Regions from separate parts of the Desulfonauticus submarinus genome, predicted to be linked through region 1. Evidence: riboswitches for the same ligand, from Rfam matches in the RefSeq annotation. Region 1 holds a riboswitch; the other holds the start of a gene.
The links. Region 1 has a riboswitch for cobalamin ahead of BLP60_RS03435 (sirohydrochlorin cobaltochelatase). Riboswitches for the same ligand answer to the same signal wherever they lie in the genome.
Positions count from the first base shown of each region.

Region 1 (5,158 bases):
TTTTACTTTTGCATAGAGATGATATTTCGCGCTATGTTACTTCTGACTTTAGTGAAGTTAATATAGTTGTCAGGCATAATATTTCCTCGTCGTATATTTTAAATAGAGAGTTAAATATATTAAAGAAAAAGATTGAAGAGGTCTTAGATCCACATCTTCATTTTAAAATTACAGGAGAGGGTATTTTAATTAATAAAGCAGCTGATTCTATGGCAAAAGGACAAGTTCAGTCTATTTCTTTTATTTTAGTTGTGGTATTTTTGCTGATGAGTTTACTTTTTGTTAATTTTAAGGCCGGTATAATTTCGTTGGTTCCTAATATTGTACCCATAGTATGGATTTTTGGATTTATGGGCATGTTTGATATTCCTTTAAATGTGGGTACGACTATGATTGCGGCAATTTCTATTGGTATTGCGATAGACGATACAATTCATTTAATGTCGCGTTATAACAAAGAACTTAGAAATGTGCAGGATCAGGCATTAGCTATAGATTTGTGTCTACAAAGTGAGATTCGTCCAGTAATTGCTACTTCTGTTGCGCTGGCATTAGGCTTTGCTATCTTAGGTTTTTCTAATTTTTTACCAGTGGTGTATTTTGGTTTACTTTCTGCCTTAGTTATGTTTTTTGCTGTTGCCAGTGATCTTTTATTAACTCCTTCTGTATTAACTTCTACTCAGTTAATTACTCTTTGGGATCTTATTAAGCAACAAGTTTCTGGCGAAGTCTTAAGGCGTTGTCCTTTGTTCATGGGGTTGAAAAAATGGCAGGTAAAAAGACTTATTTTATTGGGAAGATTGTTAGAATTTTTGCCTAGAGAACCTATTATAAAACAAGAAGATTATGGAGATTCTATGTTTATTTTGCTTCAAGGAGAAGCAGAGGTTTGGACAAAGGGGCAAAACAAGAGGGTTTTGTTGGCTAAATTAAAGGAAGGTGATATTTTTGGAGAAATGGCCTTAGTAAATCCTGGCCCACGTTCTGCTGATGTCATTGCTAGCACAGAGGCCAAGGTGTTAGAATTAAATTTGAAATCTTTTAAGAGAATACAGTTAGTTTCTCCAAGGCTAGCTGCAAAAGTATATTTAAATTTAGCAAAAGTTTTAGGAGTTCGTTTAAAGGATATGGATCGTAGAATGGTGGAGGATAACATATGAAAAAAATTATTTTGTTTTTTTTGTGTTTTTTTATTTTGGGATTATATGTGAATAAAATATACGCAGAAGATGATTTAGATTTACTAAATAGCTTAGATACAGAACTGCAAGAAGAAAATATTAATAAAGATGAAAATTTATTGAATGAATTAGATTTAGATCAAAAAAAAGAAAAAGATAAAGAATGTATATTTAAAGTTTTAGCAAAAAATTTAAGTGGAGATTTTAGGATAAGGTTAGAGCATTTTTGGAGAAAGCCTGACAAAAGAAAAGGGATTGATAGACAGTCAGATATTGGTTCATTATTACTTAATTTTGCTTCGTATTATGTACTAAATAACTTTAGGTTTGATTTTTCTGGATGGTTAGAAGGAGGAAATCAAAAAGATACTTATGCTGGAGTTAGTGAATATTTTCAAGATAGAGATAGAAGGCGACGTTATGCTGAATTAAATGAAATTTATTTAACCTATTCTGCATCAGATTATGATTTAACTGTTGGGAAAAAAATATTTAAAAATGGGATCTCTACTCTTTATTCTCCCGTAGATAGACATTCGCCTAAAGATGGAAATGATCCTATGGATACACAAGATTATGGCTTGTGGCAATTAAAGTTAGATTATTATGTAGAGAATGATTCCATTACCTTTGCTATTCTTCCTGTTTTTCAGACTAGTAAATCTCCTAGTGAATATTCAAGATGGACTGGATCAGTAGTAGAAGATGATAAACAAGTTGATTCAGATTTTTATACGTTGGATGTAGATAAAAATAATACTAGAATAGAAAATGAATATCCTGATGTAGATTTAGAGAATATAGCATATTTTGCTAAAGTTAAAGGTACAAGGGCAGGATGGGATTTATTTTTCTCTACTTATCAAGGGTTAAATCCCTATTATGTGTTAAAAGAGGAACATAGAAATGGAAAAATTTATTATATAAAGAAAAATGTCTTTATAGGGGAATATGCAGGAGGTTTTTCAACTACTTATAAAAAGTGGGAATTTCACGGAGAAGCATTATATAATCATAGTTATAATTCTAAAGATGATAATTATGTAAGTTATGTTTTGGGGTTAACTTATACAATAGATGATTTATTACAAAGTTTAAAATTAAAAAAGATGATTATAACTATTGAATATGGGGGTGAGTTTGTTACTCAAAAACAGAGCGCCAAAGGATATATTAAAAGTTCACAAGAGATGCGTCCTGGTAGAAATGATATATTTTCTTTTGTGCGTTTAGAAATTACAGATAATTGGAATTTGGAGTATACTTCCAATTTTGAGCTTTCCAAAGGAGGAAGAATAAATAGATTGATTTCCGAGTATAAGTTTAAATCTGGTCTTAAATGGAAAGCAGGAGTGGAGTTTTTTAATGGAGGTAAACATAGTTATTATGGGAGATGGCGAAAAAACGATAGGATTTTTACAGAGTTAATTTATCCTTTTTAATGCAAGGAATGTTTATAAATTTTATTCTCTAAATAAAAGGGATTGTTTTTTTAGATTAATTCCCGTAAAATTCTATTTTCTGAAGATAATTTTTCTTCTGGTGCCGCAAGGCTTAATAGGGAATCCCGTGCAATTCGGGAGCGGTCCCGCCGCCGTGAGTTCCAATAACCTTAAACTCCAAGAGTGCCACTGTTCTTTTTTAAGAATGGGAAGGCCGAGTTTAAGGGGAACGAGCCGGAAGACCTGCCAGAAGAAGTCTTTCCTCCTAGATAACGGGGGCTTTATCTAGGAGGCGCTGTATTTTAATCTTTTTAAAAAGCCCCTAAAATTTATATGGAGGGTATTTTATGTTAAAAAAATGTTTAGTATTGGTTTTGGGGCTATGTTTATTTGTAGGCGTTAGTAGTATTTGTTTTGCTTCAAAACACAAACATTCTCCTAAACCAGGAATTTTGCTTGTTGCTTTTGGTACATCTTATCCTGATGGTAAAAGGGCTTATTCTTTTTTTGAAAAAGAGGTTAAAAAGGCATTTCCTGGTATTGAGGTAAGATGGGCCTATACTTCTTCTATTATTCGCCATAAATTAGCTAAAGAGGGGAAAAATATTCCTTCTCCTGTAAAAGCTTTGGCTCAGATGATGAGCGATGGGTTTACTCATGTAGCAGTCCAATCTCTACATACTATACCAGGAGAAGAATATGAATATCTGGAACAGGTAGTAGAAGGGTTTTCTGTAATGCCAAAGGGGTTTACTAAGATTGTTTTAGGGACACCTCTTCTTTATTCTGTTCACGATATTCCTAAGGTAGCAGATGCTTTATTAAAAAATTTACCTAGTTTAAAGAAGGGCTGGGGTATTGCCTTAATGGGGCATGGTACAGAACATAGAGCAAATAGTTATTATGCAGCTTTGCAATATGCGCTTTGGTTAAAAAACAAGAAAGTATTTTTGGGTACAGTAGAAGGCTGGCCTACGATTAGAGAGGTTAAGCAAGAGTTAAAGCAACATAAAATAAAAGATGTTTATTTGATGCCATTTATGTCAGTAGCTGGAGACCATGCTCATAATGATTTGGCAGGAGATGAGTCAGATTCTTGGAAGGGGATTTTAAGTAAGGCTGGATTCAAATGTCATCCTATCCTTAAAGGTACAGGAGAAATGAAGGAAATTGTAGAAATTTGGATTGAGCATTTAAAACACGCTTATGCTAAGTTGGGTTTAAAGTAATAATTTGTTGCTTAGAATAAAGTTAATTGTAAAGAGCAGGCTTGGTACTTGTTTGGAGTTATAAAGTTTATTTAAAGGCCTGCTCTTTCTTTAAAAATGTGGTATCTCAAATAAAGAAAGAGAGTTTTTTTAATGACTAATAGAGGACATTTTTATGCTGTTGGAGTAGGGCCAGGTAGTCCTGACTTACTTACCTTAAGAGCAGTAGATATAATTTCTAAAGCAGATGTGTTAATTTGTCCTGCTTCAGCTAAAAAAAATGAAAGTTTGGCTTTAAATATTATTAAGCCTTGGATAAAGAAACAGAAAATAGAACTTGTTAAATATCCAATGCGCAAAGATGTTGGCGGTACTTGGAATTTGTGGGAGCATGTGGCCAAGAGAGTAAAGAAAGGTTGTGAACAAGGAAAAATTATTGCCCAGATTACATTAGGAGATCCTTTATTTTATAGTACTAGTTGTTATTTATTAACTTCATTAGAAAAAATTTTTCCTAAAAGCCATATTCATGTTGTTCCTGGTATTACAGCTTTTCAAGCGACAGGAGCGAAGTTTGGTTTGCCCTTTGTTTGGCAAGAAGATAGCTTTATGGTTATGCCAGCATCTGATTTACAAAGAATAGAACAGGCTATTTCTTGGTGCGAGACTTTGGTGTTATATAAAGTAGGTAAAGTTTTAAAAGAAGTTCTGTTTTTATTAGATAAATACAACTTGTTCCCTTCTAGTTACTTAGCAGCATACGTAGAACAAGAAGGAGAATATTTAATTTCTAATCTTAAAAAAGATTTGACCCTGCCGGGTTACCTTGTCACTTTAATCATTCAAACAGGGCATAAAAGTTGGAATTATAAAAAATAATTAGATTATGCGCTTTGGACTTAGTACAGGCACTTATGCTGCAGCCTTAGCTAAGGCAGGTACGCTTGCTTTAGTGAAGAAAATTTTTGTTCCAAAGGTATGGATACTCTTGCCTGAAGGTATGTGGGTACAGATTCCTGTTAAAACTTCTAAAATTGGGAAAGGGGTTTTGGTTTCTACTGTTAAAGATGCTGGCGATGATCCTGATATAACTCATGGTTTAGAATTACAATGTAGATTGGAGCTTAGAAAAGATTCTAAGATTAGATTTAATAAAGGCAAAGGTCTTGGAATTATAACTAAACCAGGGCTTGCTTTACCTATTGGAGAGGTTGCTATAAATCCTGTGCCTAGAAATATGATTAAAAAGGCTATCAGACAAGTATTTTTAGGTGGAGTTAATTTGACTTTTATTATTCCTAAAGGAGAAGAGATAGCTGCAAAGACT
Region 1 is NZ_FNIN01000002.1:188,569-193,726, reverse strand. Features, by position in the region: gene BLP60_RS03445 (MMPL family transporter) at 1-1,160, shown strand, start outside; gene BLP60_RS03440 (hypothetical protein) at 1,157-2,623, shown strand; cobalamin riboswitch at 2,705-2,888, shown strand; gene BLP60_RS03435 (sirohydrochlorin cobaltochelatase) at 2,971-3,852, shown strand; gene cobI (precorrin-2 C(20)-methyltransferase) at 3,985-4,710, shown strand; gene cbiD (cobalt-precorrin-5B (C(1))-methyltransferase CbiD) at 4,718-5,158, shown strand, end outside.

Region 2 (5,158 bases), on a different contig from region 1:
ACTTGAATTAGTTGTTTATCTTTTTTTATTTTAACTTTAACTTCAAATAATTCTTTTTCATCAGAGGGAAAATTTTCAATAATATGCTCAGCAGCTTCTTCAACTGCTAAAGTTAATTCATTTTTTTCTTTTTCATTTGCTCCATAGAATTCACAAATAGAAAAAATAAAATTTCTAATTATTGGTATTGCTTCAATTTGATAAATCGTTCTTAAGTTCATAATTATTACTATACTGTTTTTAAAAATAAGAGAGAATATTATATTTCTTTTGTTTAATTAATGTCAATAAATTTATTTATTAGGGATATTTTAAAAATTTGAAGTTTTTTGGACAATTTTTAAAAATTATAATATGTTAAAAACTATATTATAAAAAAATGTGTGGCCTCGATAATAAAAGATAGTAGAGAAGAAATATTGAGAACAAGGACTATTTTGTTTTTGGGATATAAAATGTCCTTGTTCTCTTATTTGCTTTATTTATATTTTTCTCTGAGCATTTTAGCAGCAGAGACCATATTTTTAAGAGAGGCAAGGGTTTCTGGCCATTCTCTTGTTTTTAATCCACAATCTGGATTTACCCAGAGTTTTTCTTTGGGTATTACTTTTAAAGCTAGTTCTAGAAGTTCTTTTATTTCTTCTATGCTTGGTACTCTAGGACTGTGAATATCATAAATCCCAGGACCTATTTCATTCGGATAATTGAATTCCTTAAAAACTTCTAAAAGCTCCATTTTGCTTCTACTTGCCTCTATACTGATGACATCTGCATCCATTTTAGCAATCCATTCTATTATATCTTCAAAATCACTATAACACATATGGGTATGTATTTGTGTTTCATCTTTTACGCCAGAGGTTGCTAACTTAAAGGCATTTATTGCCCAAGATAGATATTCTGACCATTTGTTTTGTTTTAAAGGCAATCCTTCTCTTAAAGCAGGTTCGTCTATTTGAATAACTTTAATATTGGCTTTTTCTAAGTCTTTTACTTCTTCTCGTATGGCCAAAGCAAGTTGAAAAGCAGTATCTTTGCGAGGTTGATCATCTCTAACAAAACTCCAACAGAGCATAGTAATAGGACCTGTAAGCATTCCTTTGACAGGCTTTGTGGTTTTAGATTGAGCATAGGTAATCCATTCTATTGTCATGGGAGAGGGTCTTTCTATGTCTCCATAGATAATAGGTGGTTTAACACATCTAGTTCCATAACTTTGCACCCATCCATTTTCTGTGGAGCAATATCCTTTTAATTGTTGTCCAAAATATTCTACCATATCATTTCGTTCGGGCTCACCATGAACAAAAACATCTAGTCCAAGTTCTTCTTGTCTTTGGATTACTTCATCTATAAATTTTTTTATTTTTTGTTTATATTCTTGTTCATTTAACTCTCCTTTTTTATATAAAAGACGGGTTTTTCTAATTTCTGGTGTTTGAGGGAATGATCCAATAGTAGTGGTTGGGAATAATGGTAAATTAAGGATAGAGCGCTGTTTTTTATTTCTTTCTTTATAGGAACTTTGTCGTTGAAACATTTTGGTATTAATTTGACTTAATTTATCTTGGATGTTTGTGATAGTTCGTAATGTGCTTTTTTGTCTAGAGTCTATTGTTTTTTGATTTTCTTCTAAAATTTTTGATACATCCTTTCCCTCTAAAGCCTGTTTTAAAATTTTTAATTCTTCACATTTTTGTTTGGCAAAAGACATCCATGATTTTAATTCTAAAGATAATTTTTTTTCATATTCTAAATCAATAGGAACATGTAATAAAGAACAAGATGTAGATAACATAATTCTTTCTATATCTAAGGATTTACTAGACAAAATATTTTTTATATCATCTAATATTTTATTTAAATTTGCTTTCCAAATATTTCTACCATTGATGATACCTAGGGATAAAAAAGTGTTTTTAAATTCATGTAAGTAATTGAGTTGTTTTTTGCCTCTAATTAAATCTAAGTGTAATCCATCTATAGGAAGAGATAACACAGTATCTTTATTGTCTAAGATATCTTCAAAGTATGTTGCTAATAAGATTTTATTGTTAGAAGGAAGATGTTTTTTTATTTTTTTATAGGCCTTGATAAATAATTCTTTGATCTTAGATGGAAGATTTAAGACAAGAATTGGTTCATCAATTTGAATCCACTCACAATACGGTGATATTTTAATAAGTAATTCAATATAGATATCTATTATCGGATCTATTAAACTCCATTTATCAAAATTTTTATCCTGAGATTTTCCAAGATAAAGATAAGTAAGAGGGCCTATAAGAATAGGTTTTAGATTAGCAAAACCACTATTTTTAGCCTCTTTTAATTCAACAATTATTTTATTACTGTTGAGAGAGAATTGTTGCCCTTTATAAAATTCAGGAACTATGTAATGATAATTAGTATCAAACCATTTAGTCATTTCCATGGCTTTAGCATTTTGAGTGCCTCTAGCCATGGCAAAGTAAGTATCCATTTCTGATTTTGTAGAAGAAGTTTGAAATCTTTTTGGTATTGCACCCAAAGTCATACTCATATCTAGTACTTGATCATAATAGGAAAAATCTCCTACTGTAATAAAATCAAAGTTCATTTCTTTTTGTAAGTATAAATTTTGTTGTCGAATATTTTTTCCTGTCTGTTCAAGTTGTTCTAGAGAAATGTTGCCTTTCCAATATGCTTCTATTGCCTTTTTAAGTTCTCTTTGGGCACCAATGCGTGGTAACCCCAATACATGTGTGTACATTTGGGTCCTCCTTTTTATTTTTTTGTTTTAGTATATCGTAAAATTTTTAAATCTGCCAACTTTATTTTAAAAAATAAAAAAGCCCATTCCTTATTACAGGAATGGGCTTTTACGCATAATAGAATAGCAGTGGCCTTTTATTTTAGGCCCTCTCCTATTCTTCACCCATCCCCGCGGGGTGAGAATAGACGCGTTAATCCAGGACGTCTTCTGGCTTCCGACTAGATAAATCTATGTAAACACCCTTCCCAAGATAAAATCTCAGTGGATGTTTACTCTATATATGTCGGTTACAGCAGCGCGTCTGCCACGGATTTTCACCGTGTTCCGTTTCCTGGACGCGTTTATGTGTTTACAGAGTAAACGGGCTTGTATATTGGGAGAGGAATAGGTGTCAAGTTTAAAATTGTTTTTGAATTTAGGAGTATTGTTATGAAAGTTGTTATTGCAGGGGCTACTGGTGATATTGGAAAGGCCGTGGCTAAAGAACTTTTACATCAGGGATATAACTTACTTTTACTTTATAGGAGTGAAGAAAAAAGACAAACTTTAGAACAAGAGTTAGGAACTTTTGGGATAAATTTTTTCTGTATAAAAAATTTTGATTCTCAACAATTTAAAAAAAGTCTTGACGATTTTTTGCCTACAGCCTTTGTAAATGCAATAGGAGATGGATTTTATAATAAAATAGAAAATATTACTGTTGAAGAATTGGATAATTGTTATGAATCAAATTTCAAAGTTCCTTTTTTTATAAGTCAATGCATATTTTCTTTTTTTAAAAAAAATAAGAAAGGACATATTGTATTTATTAACTCAATTTCTGGATTAGAAGGTTTTCCGTATGGAGGGGCATATTGTAGTTTTAAATTTGCTTTGAGAGGATTGGCTGAAGTTATGTATAAAGAAGGTAAACGTTATAACATTAAAATTAGTTCAATATATCCTGGTGTTGTTAATACAAAATTACTAGAGAAGATGCCTTTTAGACCAAAAATAAAAGATTGCCTTGATCCTAAAGACATTGCATTGGCTGTTAAATATATTTTGGAACTACCATATCAAGTTGAAATTAAAGATTTAATTTTAAAAAATACATCTTTGCATTGGATAAAAGTGTCTTCTAATAGAAAAAACAAAGAATAAATTTTATTTTATATTATTTAGTCTGAATATATCTTTTAATATAATAAACAGCACAGTATACGATGGGAGTATCTAAAAGAGCTATAATTACTTTAATTAGATATTGGCCAGCAATGGCTGGTATAATGGGAAAAACTCCATAGAAAGAAATGGTTATAAAGATACAAGTATCTATAAATTGGCTTATTAAAGTGCTTCCATTGTTTCTTAACCATAGGTGTTTACCATTGGTTAAGTGTTTTAGTTTATGAAATATCCATACATCGAGATGTTGACTCACCATATAAGAAGTCCATCCACCTGCAAGCATTCTTGGACCCAACTGGAGAGTAGTTTCATATGCTTTTTGATTTTTCCAAAAAGAAGCTGGTGGAGCGGCAATGGAAATAGTAAAAAATATTACAGAAATTAAAAGTCCTAAAAAACCTATTTTTACTGCAAAACTTGCTTTTTGTTTACCATAAATTTCAGAAATAATATCTGTAAAAACAAAACTAAAAGCGTAAGAAAATACAGTTGCAGAGGCAGCTAAGTTTCCAAATACAGAAATCATTTTAGCTCCTGCTGCATTACTTGCTACTAGTAAGGCAGTATTTAAAGATATTAGTGTTATTAAAATTTTTATATCTTTTTCTGTTAAATGCTGTATCCTCATTTAAATAAGATATAAAAATATTAAGAGTTTTTTGGTTTTAAAAAAAATTATTATATATAGGTTAACATTTTTTGTCAAATTAGAGGCTAGAGATAGATAAGGAAAAGATAAATTTATTTTATTAAAATAAGAGCTCAAGTTTATAGGAATGGTTGGGAAGAAAGAATGTTAAAAAAATAAACTCATGGAGACGTTGTTTAAGTATTTTTATTTTTAAAAATCAATTTTTGATTTTTTGTGTTTATTAAAGACAATTATGGTTTTTGGTTTTAGTTGACAGTTGTGGGTTAAGGATATAAGAACTTTTGTTTCCTTGTTCCTGGTTTTAGGATCAGGGGCCATAAAGACCAAAAGGAGGTATTATGTTAAGAAGGTATGAAACGTTGTTGTTGTTAAGTCCAGAACTTTCTTCTGAAGAAAAACAAGGTGTTGTAGAAAAGGTTTCAGATATTATTAAACGAGATGGTGGGGAAGTGGTTCTGGTAGATGATTGGGGGATGAAAGAGCTAGCTTATCCTGTTCGTAAGCAAACAAGAGGATATTATGTACGTCTGGAGTTTGGTTTGCCAGGAAAGTATGTATCAGAGTTAGAGCGGAATCTAAGA
Region 2 is NZ_FNIN01000001.1:11,853-17,010, forward strand. Features, by position in the region: gene BLP60_RS00045 (ATP-binding protein) at 1-221, opposite strand, end outside; gene metE (5-methyltetrahydropteroyltriglutamate--homocysteine S-methyltransferase) at 479-2,752, opposite strand; cobalamin riboswitch at 2,936-3,127, opposite strand; gene BLP60_RS00055 (SDR family oxidoreductase) at 3,185-3,898, shown strand; gene BLP60_RS00060 (queuosine precursor transporter) at 3,912-4,553, opposite strand; gene rpsF (30S ribosomal protein S6) at 4,916-5,158, shown strand, end outside.
Region 2: linked by a shared signal. The riboswitch ahead of metE (5-methyltetrahydropteroyltriglutamate--homocysteine S-methyltransferase) and the one ahead of BLP60_RS03435 (sirohydrochlorin cobaltochelatase) in region 1 are both predicted to bind cobalamin.